One region of the Siccibacter colletis genome, then DNA from elsewhere that is predicted to be linked to it. Evidence: predicted binding sites of a transcription regulator. Region 1 holds the regulator's gene; each other region holds the start of a gene.
The links. The regulator PurR, encoded in region 1, represses purine synthesis genes. The targets are predictions, from matches to a motif close to CANGCAAACGTTTGCNTG.
Positions count from the first base shown of each region.

Region 1 (5,492 bases):
GGCAGCGACAGCCAGAGGCTCAGCATGGCGATAACGCCCAGCCCGGCGGTGGCGAGGAACGACATGCGCCAGCCGATGGTGGCACCCAGCCAGGTCGCGGCCGGAACGCCACCGATATTGGCGATGGTCAGCCCCATAAACATGGTTGCTACCGCGCTGGCCTGTTTGTGCTTCGGCACCACGCTTGCCGCCACCACGGAACCCAGCCCGAAGAACGCGCCGTGGTTGAGGCTGGTGAGAATGCGCGACAGCATCAGCGTCGTGTAGTCCGGGGCGATGGCAGACAGCACATTGCCGAGAGTGAAGATAGCCATCAGGAAGATCAGGGCATTGCGGCGTGCGCGATGCGACAGCAGCAGCGTCATCAGCGGTGCGCCAATCATCACCCCAACCGCATAGGCGCTAATCAGCATCCCGGCGGCGGGAATGGAGACGTTAACCCCGTCGGCGATAACCGGCAGCAGCCCCATCGGTGAGAATTCTGTGGTACCAATCCCAAAAGCGCCGATAGCCAGGGCAAGCAGCGGAAAGTTGATTTTCATAGCATTTTTACTCCGGGCCAGACGCCGTGTAATCCGGTCTGGCCGTTACCGCCGGAGCGGTGATCATTCAGGGAGCGAAAGAATGACAGTTTGTAAACAAAAACAGAAGTGACAAAACATGCTAAAGACTATTGCTGAATTGTTAATTATCGGAGGGTAAAACGGGAGGAGGGTCACACTGTTGTTGCGCAAACGGGAGAGAAGCGGCTTCCCTCCCGTTTCAGGGGCGATTTTTTAGTGCAGAATGGCGGTCAGCGCGCCGAAAACGATCAAACCCAGCGTGATAACGGTCGTCAGCAGTGAAAATTTCAGATCTTTGTTCATTTTTTGGCTCCAGAATATCCCTGTAAAAAGCAGGTCTTGATCATTTTTGCATAGTTCGTGCGAAAAATCCCCTGCGATTTAGTTTGATATGCGTATTAACGCTTCCACTTTTGCTGCGGATCGGCCAAAATTCGTCGCTAAATTATTTTGTTTACCGGCCACTACTCCCTCCTGACGTTTGGTGTAACTCTCCCGGTCATTTGCAACACAACATGGTTGCAACCGAGGCTTAACACAGGCAAACGTTTACCTTGATAAATTTCAGGAGTTTAGAGGGTGGTCTGGAGTGATATTTCATGGCAACAATTAAAGACGTCGCGAAAAAAGCAAACGTTTCTACTACAACTGTTTCACACGTCATTAACAAGACGCGTTTTGTTGCGGAAGAGACGCGCAACGCGGTGTGGGCAGCGATTAAAGAGCTGCACTATTCACCCAGCGCGGTCGCCCGCAGCCTGAAAGTGAACCATACGAAATCGATTGGCCTGCTGGCGACCAGCAGCGAAGCCGCGTATTTCGCCGAAATCATCGAAGCGGTGGAAAAAAACTGCTTCGCCAAAGGCTACACCCTGCTGCTCGGCAACGCCTACAACAACCAGGAGAAGCAGCGCGCTTACCTGTCGATGATGGCGCAGAAGCGCGTCGACGGTCTGCTGGTAATGTGCTCAGAGTATCCGGATTCGCTGATCGGCATGCTGGAAGAGTATCGCCACATTCCGATGGTCGTCATGGACTGGGGCGAAGCGCGCGCCGACTTTACTGATTCGGTTATCGATAACGCCTTCAAGGGCGGTTACATGGCCGGGCGCTATCTGATTGAGCGCGGACACCGTGACATCGGCGTCATTCCCGGCCCGCTGGAGCGCAACACCGGCGCAGGCCGCCTGGCAGGCTTTATGCAGTCAATGAAAGAGGCGCAGATTGCGGTGCCGGAGGCCTGGATCGTGCAGGGCGACTTCGAGCCGGAATCCGGGTACCGCGCAATGCAGCAGATCCTCTCTCAGGCGCACCGCCCTACCGCGGTATTCTGCGGCGGCGACATCATGGCGATGGGCGCCATCTGTGCCGCGGATGAGATGGGTCTGCGCGTACCGCAGGATATTTCTGTGATTGGCTATGACAACGTGCGCAACGCGCGTTTCTTCAGCCCGGCGCTGACCACTATCCACCAGCCGAAGGATTCGCTGGGCGAGACGGCCTTCAACATGCTGCTGGACAGGATCACCAGCAAGCGCGAAGAGGCCCAGACCATCGAGGTGCATCCGCGCCTGATCGAACGCCGTTCCGTCGCTGACGGTCCGTTCCGCGACTACCGCCGCTAATCCTGCGGGGAGCCTGTCACTCAGGCTCCCGCAGCCACTCCCGGTTCAGCGTTTCACTGTCCCCTAAATAATCCAGCAGCCACTGCAGCGCCGGTGAGGCATCATTCTGCCGCCACGTCAGGCAGCAGGCCGCATCCGGAAACGGGTTCTCCAGCGTCAGCGCTTTCCACTCGCCGCGGTCCAGCCAGGGCCTGGCAAAATGCGACGGCACCATGCCAATGCACAATCCGGCGCTGAGACACACCTCCGCCGAGGCCCAGTCCGGTGCCACCAGCCGGCGCTGGTTATCGAGCAGCCAGGTAATACGCTTCGGCAGCGAGCGCGAGGTATCTTCCAGCACCAGCGATGGCCAGTTGCGCAACCGATCGTCGCTCACTGGCTCCTGCTGTTGCGCAAGCGGATGACTGGCAGCCACCACGCACTGCCAGCTCAGCATCCCCATATCGCGAAAGGCGTAGCGCCCGCCGACCGGAATCGCCTGGGTCGCGCCAATCGCCAGCTCGACGCGCTCGTCGGCCAGCGCATCCCAGACGCCGTTGAACACCTCCTGAGAGACCAGCAGCTCCACGTCCGGGAAGTGGCGATAGAAGTCGAGCACCAGCTGCCGGGTGCGCTCCGGGCGGACAATATTGTCCACCGCAATCGACAGCTGGCCGCGCCAGCCGTTGGCGATCTGCTGACACTGCTGGCGGGTGACCATCATTTTTTTGATAACAGAGCGCCCCTCCTTCAAAAACCACGCCCCGGCGGGGGTCAGCTCCACATCACGATGGCGGCGCGCAAACAGCGGCACCGCCAGCCACTCCTCCAGCTGACGCACGGTATAACTGACGGCAGAAGGCACGCGATGCAGCTCTTTGGCTGCCGCGCTAAAGCTGCCGTTGCGCGCCACCGCATCCACCACTTCCAGCGAATATTCAGACCACATGTTTTTGCCTGCAAAATTTTTGAACGCAATCTACAAATATTAACGGTTCACAAGCCGGAACGCACTTCTTACACTCACGCCCCGTCTACCTGCACTGATTGATAAAAGAGAAAGTTCATGCGTCCATCAAAAGGATTTCTGATCTGGCTTGCCGGGCTGAGCGTGCTCGGCTTTCTGGCAACCGATATGTACCTGCCGGCGTTTGCCGCCATTCAGCAGGATCTCGGGGTTGCGCCTGCCGCCGTCAGCGCCAGCCTGAGCCTGTTCCTCGCCGGTTTCGCTCTGGCGCAGCTGCTGTGGGGACCGCTCTCTGACAGCTATGGCCGTCGCCCGGTGCTGCTGGTGGGTCTGGCGGTTTTCGCCCTCGCCAGCCTCGGCATGGTCTGGGTCGAAAGCGCCACCGGCCTGCTGGTGCTGCGCTTCATTCAGGCGGTCGGAGTCTGCTCAGCGGCGGTGATCTGGCAGGCGCTGGTCACCGATTATTACCCGACCAACGCGCGGCGCATCTTTGCCACCATCATGCCGCTGGTCGGCCTGTCGCCGGCACTCGCCCCGCTGCTGGGGAGCTTTATCCTCAACCACAGCGTCTGGCAGGCGATCTTCGTGGTGCTGTTTGGCATCACCCTCGCGCTGATGATCCCGGCCCTGCGCCTGAAACCGCTGCCGCGCCATCCAACCAGCGAAAAGGCCGCTCCGCTGCGCTTTCTCTCCCTGCTGCGCTCCCGCGTCTATACCGGTAACGTGCTGATCTATGCCGCCTGCTCAGCGAGCTTCTTCGCCTGGCTGACCGGCTCACCGTTTATCCTCAGCGAAATGGGTTATGGTCCGGGCATCATCGGCCTGAGCTACGTTCCGCAGACTATCGCGTTTCTGATAGGCGGGTACGGCTGCCGCAGCGCGCTGCAGAAGTGGTCCGGGGCGCGCATGCTGCCGTGGCTGCTGGCGACGTTTGCCCTGAGCGTGGTGGCAACCTTCGCCGTTGGCGTGCTGGCTGGCTCGTCGCTGACGCTGCTGCTGATCCCGTTCTGCCTGATGGCGATGGCGAACGGCGCTATCTACCCCATCGTGGTTGCCGCCGCTCTGCTGCCCTTCCCGCAGGCCACCGGACGCGCTGCCGCGCTGCAGAATACTTTGCAGCTGGGCCTGTGCTTCTTCGCAAGCCTGGTAGTGTCAGCGCTGATCGCCTGGCCGCTGCTGGCCACCACCAGCGTCATGCTGGCTACGATTGTACTGGTGGTGCTGGGCTGGGCGATGCAGGCGAGCATCAATCCTGCACGCACCGCCGCCTCGTCGTCCGACAGGTAATTTCCCAGGCGATAATTTCGTTATCGCCTGATTAGCCTGCTACCTTTTTCACTTGAACCCACCCCAGGCGGGGCCTATACTGATTTTCGTTGCTGCCAGCCGTAACACCATAATAAACAGGCAGAAACGGGGATCAGGATGCTCCCCTCCCACCATGGAAGGCACTTCTGGCAAGGGTTTTCATCCCTTCCTCTGTTCATCGTCAGAAATCAGGCTCACGGTGTAAACCGTGATAATTCTCTCAATCCTTAAAATGCGTCTACGCTTTTTGAAGGTTCTGATCACACGTGGGTGATGGAGAAGCTATGAGTTCATCATGTATAGAAGAAGTCAGCGTCCGGGACAGTGAATGGTTCCGCATCGTCAGTGAACTGTTGGGCCGCGCCGGCATTGAAATCAACGGCAGCCGGCCCGGCGACATCAGGGTAAACAATCCCCAGTTTTTCAAACGCGTGCTGCAGGAAGGCTCACTCGGCCTCGGTGAAAGCTATATGGATGGCTGGTGGGACTGCGACCGCCTCGATCTCTTTTTTACCCGCGTGCTGCGCGCCGGGCTGGAAAAGCAGCTACCGCACCATTTCAAAGATACGCTGCGCATCCTCGGCGCCAGGGTTTTTAACCTCCAGAGCCGCAAGCGCGCGTGGATGGTAGGCAAAGAGCACTACGATCTGGGGAACGATCTCTTCAGCCGCATGCTCGACCCGGCGATGCAGTACTCCTGCGGCTACTGGAAAACTGCCGACAACCTGGTCGATGCACAACAGGCGAAACTGAAGCTCATCTGCGACAAGCTGGCGCTGGAGCCGGGCATGACGCTGCTAGACATCGGCTGCGGCTGGGGCGGGCTGGCGGAGTATGCCGCGCGGCACTACGGTGTCAGCGTGCACGGGGTGACCATCTCCGCCGAGCAGCAGAAGATGGCGCAGGAACGCTGTCAGGGTCTGGACGTCAACATCCGCCTGCAGGACTACCGCGACCTCGATGAGCAGTTTGACCGCATCGTTTCGGTAGGCATGTTCGAGCACGTCGGGCCAAAAAACTACGCCACCTACTTTGAGGTGGTAGACCGGA
Region 1 is NZ_CP074352.1:1,739,375-1,744,866, reverse strand. It holds gene KFZ77_RS08350 (MFS transporter) at 1-542, opposite strand, end outside; gene cydH (cytochrome bd-I oxidase subunit CydH) at 777-866, opposite strand; gene purR (HTH-type transcriptional repressor PurR) at 1,163-2,188, shown strand; gene punR (DNA-binding transcriptional activator PunR) at 2,205-3,116, opposite strand; gene punC (purine nucleoside transporter PunC) at 3,234-4,421, shown strand; gene cfa (cyclopropane fatty acyl phospholipid synthase) at 4,727-5,492, shown strand, end outside.

Region 2 (5,492 bases), 320 kb from region 1:
TGTTCAGCCAGACGTTAATGCGCAGATCCGGCATCTCGCGATCGACGTTCGGACGCGGCAGGTTTTTACGGGTAAAGACGTCAACGATGGCGTCCTTGACCTTCAGCGCGCCGTACTGGCTGTTGCGGATGGTGTCGTTCAGGCCGCTGAAGTGCACCGCGAAGGTGGCATCCGGGGCGAAGAGTTCGGTCCAGTTAATGGCCTGCACGCCGAGGTAGAGGTCAAGATCGCTGTAGACCTTGCATTCGCTCAGCGGCATTAAGATTCGTGACGCAAGCCGGCTCCACATCAGGCTCTGGTAGAGCAGGTGCGCATCACCTTCAAAATGCACCCCCCCCTGAACTACCTGGCACTGGCTGGCGCCCAGGGTTTCAAGTTCAGTTTTTAGCAGCTCTTCCAGGCCACGGGCAGTACTGGCAAACAGAGAAATCATATCGTCACTTACTTAGATAAAGAAAATTGTTGCGCATTATAGCTAATCCGCAACGCATGTCATAAAGTTGCCCCGCTTATTTCATTCTGCACGGAGGCCGCAGTGCTCACTCTGACTCGTCTTTATGTCCATCCTGTTAAATCCATGCGCGGAATTCAGCAATCTCACGCCCTGGCGACGGAGAGCGGCTTCGCGTTCGATCGAATTTTTATGGTGACGGAAACCGATGGCACCTTTATTACCGCCCGTCAGCATCCGCAGATGGTGCTGTTCACCCCGGCACCGCTGCACGATGGTCTGCACCTCACAGCCCCGGATGGCAGCAGCGCCATCGTGCGCTTTGCCGACTTTGATGCCAGCGGCGCGCCCACCGAGGTGTGGGGCAACCATTTCACCGCGCTGATTGCCCCTGAGGCCATTAACCGCTGGCTGAGCGGCTTCTTTGGTCGCGACGTCCAGCTGCGCTGGGTCGGGCCGGAACTGACGCGCCGGGTCAAAAACCATGCGGCGGTGCCGCTCTCCTTCGCCGACGGCTATCCCTATCTACTGACCAGCGAGGCCTCACTGCGTGATTTACAGAACCGCTGCCCCGCGGGCGTACGCATGGATCAGTTCCGCCCGAATCTGGTGGTGTCCGGGGCCAGCGCGTGGGATGAAGATACCTGGCAGACAGTGCGTATCGGCGAGGTGACTTTTGACGTGGTGAAACCGTGCAGCCGCTGTATCTTCACCACCGTCAGTCCCGAGAAGGGCCGCAAGCACCCGTCCGGCGAGCCGCTGGCCACGCTGCAGCGTTTTCGTACCGCTCAGGATAACGGCGACGTCGATTTCGGGCTTAACCTGATCGCCCGGGCAAGCGGCGTTATCCGCAGCGGCGATAGCGTGGAGGTGCTGGCGCGTAAACCGGCGCGTCTCTACGGGGCCGGCCCGGAAAGTGAAGCCATGGAGGTGGAAGCGCAGCCGGAAAGCGCGCTTGAAATCGCCTGGCAGAGCCAGACCTTCCGCGGTAACAATCAGCAGGTGCTGCTGGAGCAGCTGGAGCAACAGGGCATTCGCATCCCCTACTCCTGCCGGGCAGGCATCTGCGGCAGCTGTCGCGTGCGTTTAGTCGAAGGGGAAGTGACGCCGCTCAAGCAGAGCGCCATCAGAGATGACGGCACCATTCTGAGCTGCAGCTGTATTCCGGCGGGAAATATTCGTTTAGACGTGTAGTGCGTCAGACGGCCTGGTCGAGCGCCACGCGCTCGACGCCCGCTAACGGGCGCAAACGGTCGTTCATGATTTTAATCGCGTCGCCAAGCTGCATACTGCGCCCGGCCAGCGTCAGTTCCGGCTGGGCAACCAGACAGAGCGTGGCGTTATCGCCCGCTTCCACCACCAGCAGATTCACCTGTTCGAGGTTATCGCTCAGCCATACCGCGGCAGCGTCAGCGCAGGCGGGCTGCCAGTAATCGTCATGAGCGGTAAAGTGCCAGCTTTTCGGCATCTGCGGTTTCAGGAAACGAATCGCCACCAGCGCATTCAGCACCAGTTCCGCGCGCTGGGCGTGGCTTAATGCCATCTCGCGGCAGCGCTCATCGAACGCATAGTAAAGCGCTGCGTCGTCCACGCAAAAACCTGATGGATTGAAGGCATCCGGCGTGAGCATTTTTCGGGCGAAGCGCGAGCGAAACACCATACCATTGGCCAGATCGAGCATCATACGATCGTGCTCTTCATCAAAATACCAGCGCCAATTATCGTCCGGTTTTATTCGCATCACATTCTCTCCGCCACCCAATCGCCGACTAATTATCGTCCCTGTCGCCGTTTCGTTTACTGCCAAAATAAGAAAAGCGCAATATGTTCAAATTTGCAACATCAGCGGAATATAAAACAACCAGATATAAAAATAAAGCACTCAGCAGCCTGAGTGATAATTCAGGCAGCAAATCGTTATTTTTGCACCAATAACGAAGCGGTAAATTTACAAACCGGTAAATAAATGTAACGGAAAGCGGATAAAAGCAGGCGGGAGAAAATTTACGTTAAGGATATAAACGGCCCGCACGGGCCGAATATCATTGCTGGAGGCGGGCAAATATCAGAGGTGAGTGACGATCTCTTTTACCAGCGGCGGCCCTTTATAAATGAAGCCGGAATAGATCTGCACCAGACTCGCGCCGGCGGCCATTTTCTCCCGCGCGGCCATTACCGAATCAATTCCCCCTACGCCAATAATGGGTAAGCGTCCGGCTAATTCGCCAGAGAGCCGACGAATAATCTCGGTGCTTTTTAGCTGCAGCGGACGCCCACTCAGACCACCGGCTTCACTGGCATAATTCATCCCTTCCACCAGTGAACGATCGAGGGTGGTATTGGTGGCAATAACGCCGTCGATATTATGTCGGACGAGGCTATCTGCCACCTGGATCAATTCTTCTTCGCTCAGATCCGGGGCGATCTTCACCGCGACGGGCACATATTTATGGTGTTTTTCTGCCAGCGCCTGCTGTTTATTTTTAATGGCCACCAGTAGATCGTCCAGTGCGTCGCCATATTGCAGGGTGCGTAATCCCGGGGTGTTAGGCGACGATATATTGATGGCAATATAACCGGCATAGGCATAGACCTTATCCATACAGATCAGATAGTCATCCTTACCCTGCTCCACCGGCGTATCTTTGTTTTTGCCGATATTGATTCCCAGCACCCCATCGAAATGGGCTTTTTTGACGTTCTCGACCAGGTTGTCAACGCCGAGATTATTGAAGCCCATGCGGTTGATCAGCCCTTCGGCCGCCACCAGCCGGAAAATACGCGGCTTATCGTTACCCGGCTGCGGACGCGGCGTCACGGTACCGATCTCAATCGATCCAAACCCCATCGCAGCAAACGCGTCGATGCACTCGCCGTTTTTATCGAGGCCTGCTGCAAGGCCAAGCGGATTTTTAAAATTCAGCCCCATGCAGGTCACCGGCTTAGCGGGAACCTTCTGGCGCACCAGAAACTCCAGCGGGGTGCCGGTAACACGACGAAGCTGCGAAAACGTCATTTCATGCGCGCGCTCTGGGTCGAGCTGGAAAAGGGCTTTACGAACGAAGGGGTAGTACATGAACTCTCCTGGATTCCCGGTGTGCAAACCGGGGCGGTATTATCTGCGATCTCACGCCCGAAGGGAATTGACTCAGGGCAAAAAACGCCCCCGCGAAGCAAACGTTTTCCTCGCCGACCACCACTTATTCAAAATCCGGCATAAAAACGCCAGATAAATCATTTAGTGGAACCTCGCGCCTCTGCCAGGATAACTCAAATTGTTATCAATGTGTTTCATATGCAAACTTTTGGTTATAAGGAGCCGCCATGCGCGTTATTACACTGGCGGGAAGCCCGCGCTTCCCCTCCCGCTCCAGCGCCCTGCTGGAATATGCCCGGGATAAGCTCAGCGCCCGCGATGTTGAGGTGTGCCACTGGCATCTGCAAAATTTCGCGCCGGAGGATCTGCTTTATGCCCGCTTCGATAGTCCGGCTCTGCTCGCGCTTATTGAGCAACTCCAGGACGCCGACGGGCTTATCGTCGCGACGCCCATCTATAAAGCGTCCTTTTCCGGAGCGCTAAAAACCCTGCTCGATCTGCTCCCTGAACGCGCCCTGCAAAATAAAGTGGTGCTGCCGCTGGCTACCGGCGGCACGGTCGCCCATCTGCTGGCAGTGGATTACGCCCTGAAACCGGTCCTCAACGCGCTGAAAGCGCAGGAGATCCTGCACGGGGTCTACGCCGATGACAGCCAGATCGCCGATTACCAGTACACGCCGGCGTTTACGCCGTCTCTCCAGCTGCGCCTCGATAACGCGCTGGAAACCTTCTGGCAGGCGCTGCACCGCCCGCAAGCTGTTGTTCCGTCCCTGACAACGCAAGGAGCTGTCCATGTTTAGTTCCCTTTCACGCCGTGCCGTCGGGCTGGCGCTTGGTGCCCTTTTGGGCGTTAGTACCCTAAGCCAGGCCGCTGAACCGGCGGCACCCGAGGCGCTGCGCATCGGCTATCAGAAAGGCAGCGTCAGCATGGTGCTGGCGAAAAGCCATAAATTCCTCGAACAGCGCTACCCCAACACCCGCATCACCTGGGTCGAGTTCCCGGCCGGGCCACAGATGCTGGAAGCGCTGAACGTCGGCAGCATTGATGTCGGCAGCACCGGGGATATTCCGCCGATCTTTGCCCAGGCGGCAGGCGCGGACCTGGTGTATATCGGCTCCGAACCGGCGAAACCGAAAGCCGAAGTGATTCTGGTGCCGGAGAACAGCGCGCTGAAAAATGTCGCCGATCTGAAAGGCAAAAAGGTCGCCTTCCAGAAAGGCTCCAGCTCCCACAACCTGGTGCTGCGTGCCCTTCAGCAGGCCGGGCTGACCTTTAAGGATATTCAGCCGATTTATCTGTCGCCGGCCGATGCCCGCGCCGCCTTCCAGCAGGGCAACGTCGATGCCTGGGCCATCTGGGACCCGTACTATTCTGCGGCACTGCTGCACGGCGGCGTGCGGGTGCTGAAGGACGGTGAAGGGCTCAAGCAGACCGGCTCCTTCTATTTAGCCGCGCGCCCTTACGCTGAGGCCAACGGCGATTTCCTGCTCGGGGTACTGAAAACCTTCAGCGATGCCGATGCCCTGACCCTTTCACAGCGTCAGCAAAGCATCACGCTGCTGGCGACCAGCATGGGGCTGCCGGAAAAGGTGATCGCCACCTATCTCGATCATCGGCCGCCGACATCGATTACCCCAGTAAATGAAGAAACCACCGCGCGTCAGCAGCAAACCGCCGATCTGTTCTATGAGAACCGCCTGGTGCCGAAGCAGCTCGACATCCGCGACCGCATCTGGCACCCCACCCTCACGAAAGGAGCGAAATCATGAGTCTGAATCTGTTCTGGTTTTTACCGACCCACGGCGATGGCCACTATCTGGGCAGCGATGAGGGCGCACGCCCGGTGGATCACAGTTACCTGCAGCAGATTGCGCAGACTGCGGATCGCTTTGGTTTTACCGGCGTGCTGATCCCGACCGGGCGCTCCTGCGAGGATGCCTGGC
Region 2 is NZ_CP074352.1:1,416,001-1,421,492, reverse strand. It holds gene rlmKL (bifunctional 23S rRNA (guanine(2069)-N(7))-methyltransferase RlmK/23S rRNA (guanine(2445)-N(2))-methyltransferase RlmL) at 1-433, opposite strand, end outside; gene KFZ77_RS06755 (YcbX family protein) at 536-1,645, shown strand; gene KFZ77_RS06750 (cell division protein ZapC) at 1,650-2,192, opposite strand; gene pyrD (quinone-dependent dihydroorotate dehydrogenase) at 2,517-3,527, opposite strand; gene ssuE (NADPH-dependent FMN reductase) at 3,776-4,348, shown strand; gene KFZ77_RS06735 (sulfonate ABC transporter substrate-binding protein) at 4,341-5,318, shown strand; gene ssuD (FMNH2-dependent alkanesulfonate monooxygenase) at 5,315-5,492, shown strand, end outside.
Region 2: a site for PurR is predicted at 3,622-3,639, ahead of pyrD (quinone-dependent dihydroorotate dehydrogenase). Genes of this name have one in related genera too.

Region 3 (5,492 bases), 1.1 Mb from region 1:
GTCGATCCTCATCGGCCACGCAGGCCACCCGGAAGTGGAAGGCACTATGGGCCAGTACAGCAACCCGGAAGGGGGCATGTACCTGGTGGAGTCGCCGGATGATGTCTGGAAGCTTGATGTGAAAAATGAAGGCAAGCTCTCCTTCATGACCCAGACCACGCTCTCGGTGGATGATACCTCTGACGTCATCGACGCCCTGCGCAGCCGATTTCCGCAGATCGTCGGCCCGCGCAAAGACGACATCTGCTATGCCACCACTAACCGCCAGGAAGCGGTGCGCGCCCTGGCCGAGCAGGCTGACGTGGTGCTGGTGGTCGGTTCGAAAAACTCCTCCAACTCCAATCGCCTCGCCGAACTGGCTCAGCGTATGGGGAAAGCCGCATTCCTGATTGATGATGCCTCGGATATTCAGGAAGCCTGGGTGAAAGGCGCCGCCTGCGTCGGCGTTACGGCGGGTGCCTCCGCGCCGGACGTGCTGGTGCAAAACGTGCTGGCTCGCCTGAAGGAGCTTGGCGGCGGCGACGCGCTGCAGCTTGAAGGCCGCGAAGAAAATATCGTCTTTGAAGTGCCAAAAGAGCTGCGCATCGACGCCCGCGAAGTGAGCTAAACGCGGTGCCATAAATGTGCGAAGATGCCAGACTACCGTCTGGCATTTTTTTGGAGCACGTATGGCGCTGCCAATTATTCTGGATACCGATCCCGGTATTGACGATGCAGTCGCGCTCGCCGCGGCGCTGTTTTCACCGCAGCTCGATCTGCGTCTGGTTACCACGGTGGCGGGTAACGTCTCGCTGGAGAAAACCACCCGCAATGCCTTACAGCTGCTGCACTTCTGGCAGTCGGAAGTACCAGTGGCTCAGGGAGCGGCAACTCCGCTGCTGCGTCCGTTGCGCGATGCAGCCAGCGTCCACGGTGAATCGGGGCTCGACGGTTACGACTTTATTGCGCATCAGCGCCAGGTGCTGACCACGCCCGCTTTCCAGGCGATGCGCGACCTGCTGATGACCAGCCCGGAGCCAGTCACGCTGGTAGCCATCGGCCCGTTAACCAATATCGCGCTGCTGCTGACGCACTACCCGGAGTGCGCTTTTAATATTCGCCAGCTGGTGCTGATGGGTGGCTCGGCGGGGCGGGGAAACTTTACGCCCAGCGCGGAATTCAACATGGCCATCGATCCTGACGCCGCAGCATGCGTGTTCCGCAGCGGTCTGGATATCGTGATGTGCGGTCTGGACGTTACTCACAAAGCGGTACTGACCCCAGAGTTTATCTGCACGCTGCCCGCGCTTAACGCCAGTGGCCGTATGCTGCACGCGCTGTTCAGCCACTATCGCGGCGGCAGCATGAGCACCGGGCTGCGCATGCACGATCTCTGCGCCATTGCATATCTGGTAACGCCGGAACTCTTTACCCTGCAGCACTGCTTCGTGGCGGTGGAAACCCAGGGCGAATACACCGCCGGTGCCACGGTGGTCGATCTCGATCACCGCCTCGGTAAGCCTGCCAATGCCAGAGTGGCAATGGACATCAATGTAGAGGGCTTCCGGGAGTGGGTGGCGCAGATGGTGAAAGACTGCCCCTGAACTGGATAGTAACCTTTCTGAAAGTAGGCCTTAAAAGGCTTTTACTGATATTCCTCTGCGTTTGTCATAAATTTCTTATCATCGGTGTTTTCGGCTGGCGGCCTGAGTGCAGGCTGGGTAACCTGAGAACGATTTCTAAGCAATTCATTAATTAAAGAGTATGACTATGCAAGATGGACAGATCCGCGTCGCTATCGCGGGAGCGGGCGGGCGCATGGGGCGTCAGTTGATTCAGGCAGCACTGGCAATGGACGGCGTGGCGCTGGGTGCTGCGCTGGAACGCGAAGGCTCCTCGTTGCTGGGCGCAGACGCTGGTGAGCTGGCGGGAGCCGGGCATACCGGGGTGACGGTGCAAAGCAGCCTTGAGAAGATTAAAGACGATTTTGATGTGTTCATCGATTTCACGCGCCCGGAAGGGACGCTGCACCATCTGGCATTCTGCCGCCAGCATGGCAAAGGCATGGTTATCGGCACGACCGGCTTTGATGATGCCGGCAAGCAGGCGATTCAGGATGCCTCAGTCGACATTCCGGTGGTCTTCGCCGCGAACTTTAGCGTCGGGGTTAACGTCATGCTCAAGCTGCTGGAGAAGGCGGCAAAAGTAATGGGCGAATACACCGATATCGAAATTATCGAAGCGCATCACCGTCATAAAGTGGATGCGCCTTCCGGTACCGCACTGGCGATGGGGGAAGCCATTGCTCAGGCGCTGGATAAAGATCTTAAGAGCTGCGCAGTCTACGCCCGGGAAGGCTATACCGGCGAGCGCGAGCCAGGCACCATCGGGTTCGCTACCGTTCGCGCCGGCGACATTGTCGGGGAACATACCGCTATGTTTGCTGATATCGGCGAGCGCATTGAGATTACCCATAAAGCCTCCAGCCGCATGACATTTGCTAATGGCGCGGTTAGATCGGCTTTGTGGCTGAAAGCGAAGAAAAGTGGGCTTTTTGATATGCGTGACGTGCTGGATCTGAACGCGCTGTAATCCGTATTACCCATCGTGATGTGGTTATTACAATCGTAATCTTTTGATTGTCAGGGCAATATTTTATTGCCCTTTTTTATTTGTAATTTTCGTGGATTACATTTCATTTTTATATTCAACTCCTTAAAAGAGTGAGTTATCTCCCGTTTTTTGTCACAATTATGTAAAATTTTACCAAATGGTCCACTTTTTTAGCGTTTCGTATGCGATGGTGAAATTAATCAGGCTGGCAAGCGTTTACTTTCCCTTTTAGGCTTGTGTTTTTGGGGTTCAGGCGATGATTATCGAAGAAGACCCGTAAAAAGATAATAAAAACCCGCGTTAAATCTGGACATCAATCCGGGTTCTCTCTAGAATGCCGCCGTTTACCCGAAATTCGCAGGGTTGCTTATTTGCATTGATTCATGGTCACCAAATGAATTAGTATGCAAATAAAGTGAGTGAATATTCTCTGGAGGATGTTTTGATTAAGTCAGCGCTATTGGTTCTGGAAGACGGAACCCAGTTTCATGGTCGGGCCATTGGGGCCTCGGGCACGGCGGTTGGGGAAGTCGTTTTCAATACTTCAATGACCGGTTATCAAGAAATCCTCACTGATCCTTCCTACTCCCGCCAGATTGTTACCCTTACTTATCCCCATATCGGAAATGTCGGCACTAATGAGGCCGATGCAGAGTCTTCCCAGGTACACGCGCAAGGCCTCGTTATTCGCGACCTGCCGCTGATTGCCAGCAACTACCGCAACACCGAAGACCTCTCTTCATACCTCAAGCGTCACAACATCGTGGCCATTGCCGATATCGATACCCGCAAGCTGACCCGCTTGCTGCGTGAGAAAGGGGCGCAGAACGGCTGCATCATCGCGGGCGACAACCTGGATGCAGCGCTGGCGCTGGAAAAAGCCAAAGCGTTCCCCGGCCTGAACGGAATGGACCTTGCGAAAGAGGTGTCAACCGCAGAATCCTACAGCTGGACCCAGGGGAGCTGGACGCTGGCAGACGAGCTGCCGGAAGCCAAATCCGGGAGCGAACTTCCTTATCACGTGGTGGCTTACGACTACGGCGTGAAGCGCAACATTCTGCGTATGCTGGTGGATCGCGGCTGTCGCCTGACCGTCGTGCCTGCGCAGACCCCGGCTGAAGACGTGCTGAATCTAAATCCGGACGGCATCTTCCTCTCCAACGGCCCTGGCGACCCGGCACCCTGCGATTACGCTATCGACGCCATTAAGGCGTTTCTGAATACCGACGTGCCGGTGTTCGGCATCTGCCTCGGTCATCAGCTGCTGGCGCTGGCCAGCGGTGCGAACACCGTGAAGATGAAGTTCGGCCATCACGGCGGTAACCACCCGGTTAAAGATATCGACAACGATACCGTGATGATCACCGCCCAGAACCACGGTTTTGCGGTGGATGAAGCAACGATGCCCGCTAACCTGCGCGTTACCCACAAATCGCTGTTCGACGGCACGCTGCAGGGCATTCATCGCACTGATAAGCCAGCCTTCAGCTTCCAGGGGCACCCGGAAGCCAGCCCGGGTCCGCACGATGCCGCACCGCTGTTTGACCACTTTATTGAATTAATCGAGCAGTACCGCAAAGCCGCTAAGTAATCAGGAGAGAAAGAAGCCATGCCAAAACGTACCGACATTAAAAGCATCCTGATCCTTGGCGCAGGCCCGATCGTTATCGGCCAGGCGTGCGAGTTCGACTACTCCGGCGCCCAGGCCTGTAAAGCCCTGCGTGAAGAGGGTTACCGCGTAATTCTGGTGAACTCTAACCCGGCAACCATCATGACCGACCCGGAAATGGCCGATGCCACCTACATCGAGCCAATCCACTGGGAAGTGGTACGCAAAATCATCGAAAAAGAGCGCCCGGACGCGGTGCTGCCGACCATGGGCGGCCAGACGGCGCTGAACTGCGCGCTGGAGCTGGAGCGTCAGGGCGTGCTGGCTGAGTTCGGCGTGACCATGATTGGCGCGACCGCCGATGCGATTGATAAAGCCGAAGACCGTCGCCGCTTTGACGTAGCGATGAAGAAAATCGGTCTCGACACCGCCCGCTCCGGCATCGCGCACACCATGGATGAAGCGCTGGCAGTTGCAGCCGACGTCGGCTATCCGTGCATTATTCGTCCTTCCTTTACGATGGGCGGCACCGGCGGCGGCATCGCTTACAACCGTGAAGAGTTCGAAGAGATTTGTGCTCGCGGTCTGGACCTCTCGCCGACTAAAGAGCTGCTGATTGACGAGTCGCTGATAGGCTGGAAAGAGTACGAGATGGAAGTGGTGCGTGATAAAAACGATAACTGCATCATCGTCTGCTCAATTGAAAACTTCGATGCTATGGGCATCCATACCGGTGACTCCATCACCGTCGCGCCAGCTCAGACGCTGACCGACAAGGAGTACCAGATCATGCGTAACGCCTCAATGGCGGTACTGCGTGAAATCGGCGTGGAAACCGGTGGCTCCAACGTGCAGTTTGCGGTGAACCCGAAAAACGGTCGCCTGATCGTCATCGAGATGAACCCGCGCGTCTCCCGCTCCTCGGCGCTGGCCTCCAAAGCCACCGGCTTCCCGATTGCCAAAGTGGCGGCGAAACTGGCAGTAGGTTATACCCTCGACGAGCTGATGAACGACATCACCGGCGGCCGTACCCCGGCATCGTTCGAGCCGTCAATCGACTACGTCGTCACCAAGATCCCACGCTTCAACTTTGAAAAATTCGCCGGTGCCAACGACCGCCTGACCACCCAGATGAAATCGGTGGGCGAAGTGATGGCTATTGGCCGCACCCAGCAGGAGTCCATGCAGAAAGCGCTGCGTGGCCTCGAAGTAGGCGCGACCGGGTTTGACCCGAAAGTGAGCCTTGATGACCCGGAAGCGCTGACCAAAATTCGCCGCGAGCTGAAAGACG
Region 3 is NZ_CP074352.1:647,498-652,989, forward strand. It holds gene ispH (4-hydroxy-3-methylbut-2-enyl diphosphate reductase) at 1-607, shown strand, start outside; gene rihC (ribonucleoside hydrolase RihC) at 669-1,583, shown strand; gene dapB (4-hydroxy-tetrahydrodipicolinate reductase) at 1,750-2,571, shown strand; gene carA (glutamine-hydrolyzing carbamoyl-phosphate synthase small subunit) at 3,035-4,183, shown strand; gene carB (carbamoyl-phosphate synthase large subunit) at 4,202-5,492, shown strand, end outside.
Region 3: a site for PurR is predicted at 2,798-2,815, ahead of carA (glutamine-hydrolyzing carbamoyl-phosphate synthase small subunit). Genes of this name have one in related genera too.

Region 4 (5,492 bases), 240 kb from region 1:
TGTGCAGTTCATTGATCATGCTGAGCCGCGCCTGCCAGCCGGAGGGGTAGCAGTGGCTGTCATCGCGCACCGGCTCCCAGGGCTTGAGAAACTGCCGGTTCTCGGCGTAGTAGTCCGCCAGACGCCATGCGTCGCGGTCATACACCAGACGCACTACCAGGCGGTCGGTTGTCAGTCTTACTTTCGGCGCATTACTGCGGTAGCCAAACATCGTGTGCTGCTCCTTCATTCACCGGAACCTCCCTTTACCTCGCCGGGCACCGGGCGCGTATCCTCTTCATTCAATTACTATACCTGCCGAAAAGAGAACAGGGAAAACCGTTACGCGTCATTTTTTCGCGGGCGGGCCCGGTATCGATGAATGTCGTCAATCAAAGCACGGGTTTGATGAAAAAATATTGTCGCCGCGCGGGTGGGAAAATAACCAGCGGCACCGCAGAATAGAGCTCTTTTCCTGTCACTTTCCCGGAGGGGAAATGGCCAGCGTTTCACAGGCAAGGAGCCTGGGTAAATATTTCCTGCTTATCGATAATATGTTGGTCGTGCTCGGCTTCTTCGTCGTCTTCCCGCTTATCTCCATTCGCTTCGTCGATCAACTGGGGTGGGCGGCGCTGATGGTGGGGATTGCGCTCGGCCTGCGCCAGTTTATTCAACAGGGGCTGGGGATCTTTGGCGGGGCCATCGCCGACCGCTTTGGCGCAAAACCGATGATCGTTACCGGGATGCTGCTGCGCGCAGCGGGCTTTGCCACTATGGCGGTGGCGGTAGAGCCCTGGATGCTGTGGTTCTCCTGCGTGCTGTCGGCGCTCGGCGGCACGCTGTTCGATCCGCCGCGTTCGGCGCTGGTGGTGAAGCTGGTGCCGCCTGCCCAGCGCGGACGCTTTTTCTCGCTGCTGATGATGCAGGACAGCGCCGGGGCGGTGATTGGTGCGCTGCTCGGCAGCTGGCTGCTGCAGTACGATTTCCGGCTGGTGTGCGCCGCCGGGGCACTGGTGTTTGTGCTCTGCGCGCTGTTTAACGCCATCTGGCTGCCGGCCTGGAAGCTGTCGACGGTGAAGATCCCGGTGCGCGAGGGGCTGGGTCGGGTGCTGCGCGATCGGCGTTTCGTGACTTACGTGCTGACCCTCACCGGCTACTACATGCTGGCGGTTCAGGTGATGCTGATGCTGCCAATCATGGTGAACGATCTGGCCGGTACCCCGGCGGCGGTGAAGTGGATGTACGCCATTGAGGCCACGCTCTCACTGACCCTGCTCTACCCGATCGCGCGCGTGACGGAAAAATATTTCCGGCTGGAGCACCGGCTGATGGCGGGTCTGCTGTTAATGACGCTGAGCCTGCTGCCGGTGGGGCTGACCAGTTCACTGCAGCAGCTGTTTACCCTTATCTGCCTGTTCTATCTTGGGTCGATTATTGCCGAGCCGGCGCGGGAAACCCTGAGCGCGTCGCTGGCGGATTACCGGGCGCGCGGCAGCTATATGGGCTTCAGCCGTCTGGGGCTGGCCTTTGGCGGCGCGCTGGGTTATGCGGGCGGCGGCTGGTTCTTTGATGCCGGTAAAGCCAGCGGCCAGCCCGAGCTGCCGTGGCTGATGCTCGGTATCATCGGCGGCATGACCTTCCTTGCGCTGTGGTGGCAGTTTAGCCAGAAACGCCCGGCGCCAACCATGTTCGAGCCAGGCACCTGATTTGCTGCCTGGTTTTTTCTCTCCCATACTGAAAGTCCGAAGGCAATCAACTGGAGGAGAAACGTGAAGCTTTATATTTACGAGCACTGCCCTTTCTGCGTGAAGGCCCGTATGATTTTCGGCCTGAAAAATATCCCGGTCGAGCTGGTGGTTCTGCTTAACGACGACGAGGCGACCCCGACCAGAATGATTGGCCAGAAGATGGCACCCATCCTGCAAAAAGATGACAGCCGCTATCTGCCGGAAAGCATGGACATCGTCCACTACGTGGATAATCTCGACCACCAGCCGCTGCTCACCGGCAAGCGCAACCCGGCGATTGAAGAGTGGCTGCGCAAGGTCAACGGCTACGTGAATCGTCTGCTGCTGCCGCGTATCGCTCAGGCTCCCTTCGATGAGTTTTCTACCCCGGAAGCCCGGGCGTACTTCGTTAACAAGAAGGAAGCGGCGATCGGCTCGTTTGAAGATCATCTGGCGCACTCCGCCGGGCTTATCAAAAACATCAGCGACGATCTCAGAAGCCTCGATAAGCTTATCCAGCAGCCGAACGCGGTAAACGGCGAGCTGTCCGAGGATGACATTCACCTGTTCCCGATCCTGCGCAACCTGACGCTGGTGGCGGGCGTCGATTTCCCGACCCGCGTGGCGGATTACCGCGACAATATGGCGAAACAGACCCAGGTTAATCTGCTGTCGTCGGTGGCCATCTGACTCTCAGGCCGGTGTCCGCACCGGCCTTTTAAGCCAATTCCGCTAGTAATCCCCCTCCTGTTACCCGATGATATGCCCCGTCATACGTTGACACCGACGTGCATCGAGGAACCCATGAAAAAAATTATTATTGCCGCCGCGCTGGTGTTGAGCGGCCTTGTTGTTGGCTGCAATCAGCTGACCCAGTACACCGTAAGCGAGCAGGAAATTAACCAGGCGCTGGAAAAGCGCAATAACTTCTCAAAAGATATTGGGCTGCCGGGTATCGCCGACGCGCATATCGTGCTGACTAACCTGACCAGCCAGATTGGTCGCGAAGAGCCGAATAAAGTGGTGTTATCGGGCGACGCGGCGCTGGACATGAAATCCCTGTTCGGCAACCAGAAGGCCGATGTCACCCTGAAGCTGAAAGCGCAGCCGGTGTTCAACAAAGAGAAAGGGGCTATCTTCCTGCAGGATATGGATATCGTGGATGCCACCGTGAAGCCGGAGAAGATGCAGGGCGTGATCAAAACCCTTCTACCCTATCTCAACCAGAGCCTGCGTGACTACTTCAACGCCCATCCGGCTTATGTGCTGAGCGAGGACCGCAGCGAAGGTGAAGCGCTGGCGAAAAAACACGCCACCGGTATTGACGTTAAGCCTGGCGAAATCATTATCCCCTTCTCGCTGTAATCGCATCTGCCGACGGGGGCGCTGCCCCCGTTAATTTCAGGAAAAGAGTGCAAACGAAAACGTTTCCCTCTATCCTTAGTGCCCGGCATAAATCCAGCCATGACTGACTGATTCCCCTAGCCGGAGCACATTCCAATGACTGCACAACCCCAGGTTATCACCCTTCGCCGTCCTGACGACTGGCACGTTCATCTGCGCGACGGCGATATGCTGCGCACCGTTGTTCCTTATACCAGTGAACACTACGCCCGCGCGATTGTGATGCCGAACCTGGTGCCGCCGGTGACCACCGTCGAGGCTGCGCGTGCTTATCGTCAGCGTATCCTTGATGCCGTGCCTGCCGGGCAGCGCTTCGAACCGCTGATGACCTGCTATCTCACCGACTCCCTCGATCCCAACGAAGTGGAGCGCGGTTTCCGCGAGAAGGTGTTTACCGCCGCCAAGCTCTATCCGGCCCATGCCACCACTAACTCCAGCCACGGGGTCACCAGCATCGACAGCATCATGCCGGTGCTGGAGCGCATGGAAAAACTGGGGATGCCGCTGCTGGTGCACGGTGAAGTGACGCATGCCGAGATCGATATTTTCGATCGCGAAGCGCGCTTTATTGAGACGGTCATGGAGCCGCTGCGTCAGCGCCTGCCGGCGCTGAAAGTGGTGTTTGAGCACATCACCACCAAAGATGCCGCCGACTACGTGCGCGACGGCAACTCGCTGCTGGCTGCGACCATCACCCCGCAGCATCTGATGTTCAACCGTAACCATATGCTGGTGGGCGGCGTGCGCCCACACCTGTACTGTTTGCCGATTCTCAAGCGCAACGTGCATCAGCAGGCGCTGCGTGAGCTGGTGGCCAGCGGCTTCGAGCGGGCGTTCCTCGGGACTGACTCTGCCCCGCACTCCCGCCTGCGCAAAGAGGCCAGCTGCGGCTGTGCGGGCTGCTTCAACGCCCCGACGGCGCTGGGCGCGTACGCCACGGTGTTTGAAGAGATGAACGCTCTGCATCATCTGGAAGCCTTCTGTTCGCTGAACGGCCCGCGCTTCTACGGCCTGCCGGTCAACGAGGAGACTATTGAGCTGGTGCGCGAAGAGAGCCAGGTGGAGGAGAGCATTGCGCTGGGCGATGACAGCATCATTCCGTTCCTCGCCGGGGAAACCGTGCGCTGGCGCGTAAAAGGCTAAGCAAAAAATATTTACCGCCCCCTGTTGCATGTCGCTGCGGCTAACTGTATATATATACAGTAAATTTAGCAGGGGGCAATTATGCGTGTAGAAGTCACCATTTCAAAACTGACCCAACTTCCACCCGGTGCGGCTGACGCGCTGGCCTGTGAACTCACCCGTCGTATTGACCAGCATTATCCGGACCTGCCCAATCAGGTCACGGTACGTTATGCCTCCGCCAATAACCTCTCCGTATTTGGCGGTGCGAAAGAAGACAAAGAGCGCGTCAGTGAAATCCTTCAGGAAACCTGGGAAAGCGCCGACGACTGGTTTAATGCCAGTTGACTTGCCCGTACGCCATGTAATGCTGATGCGATAACTGCGCCTTCCCCGCGGGCGGATGAATAATCCTGCCGGCAGCGCCGTTTCGCAACAGCATCATCTGGTGCAGGGTAACCCCCTCGTGATGTTCGCCGGGTACGCCACCCGGTTTTTTTTAATTTTCCTTTGCTGGTATTTTAAGCACTATTCTTATTGATCGTTCCCTTTCGCAAATTATTTCCGCCGTTTTGCCGCTTAAATGTGCAATTAAATCAGAAATCAGCAAATTTATGTTGCAAGGTATTTAATTGCTGCTGTTTTTCGTATAAACGTTGATATACTTAACAAGCTTCAATAAAACTGAAAACACGCATTGAACCTCAAAAGTCGTTGTCTTTTAACACGCATTAAGGGGGTTATAATGGTTAAGAATAATGAAGTAATCCAGACTCATCCCCTTGTTGGATGGGACATCAGCACCGTAGACAGTTACGATGCGCTGATGCTGCGCCTGCACTATCTGGCAGCCCCGCAGGACGATCATGATGAAACGGAAGTAGGCAGCACCCTGTGGCTTACCACAGATGTGGCACGACAATTTATCTCCATTCTTGAAGCCGGTATTGCAAAGATTGAGTCCGGTGAATACCAGGAAAATGATTATCGTAAGCACTGAGTTAACCGTGCTCTCTTCCCACCTCACAGGCACCCCATCGGGTGCCTGACTTATTTCTGGCGCCGCTTAATTATCATCGCGCACCGGGTAAATAACCGGCTGCGATCGCTGAATACGCTTATGATTTGCAGGGAGATATTTTCTCTGCTAATTGCCCGCTATATTCCTGATAAAAAATCCCGACGGCCGCGAATAATTTGACGTAGTTCTTGAGTATCGCGATCGCCTTAATTACTCTGCTAACCATCAGTTATTGCACA
Region 4 is NZ_CP074352.1:1,501,228-1,506,719, reverse strand. It holds gene rimJ (ribosomal protein S5-alanine N-acetyltransferase) at 1-211, opposite strand, end outside; gene mdtH (multidrug efflux MFS transporter MdtH) at 477-1,685, shown strand; gene grxB (glutaredoxin 2) at 1,749-2,396, shown strand; gene KFZ77_RS07175 (lipoprotein) at 2,511-3,071, shown strand; gene pyrC (dihydroorotase) at 3,207-4,253, shown strand; gene dinI (DNA damage-inducible protein I) at 4,335-4,580, shown strand; gene bssS (biofilm formation regulator BssS) at 4,978-5,232, shown strand.
Region 4: a site for PurR is predicted at 3,124-3,141, ahead of pyrC (dihydroorotase). Genes of this name have one in related genera too.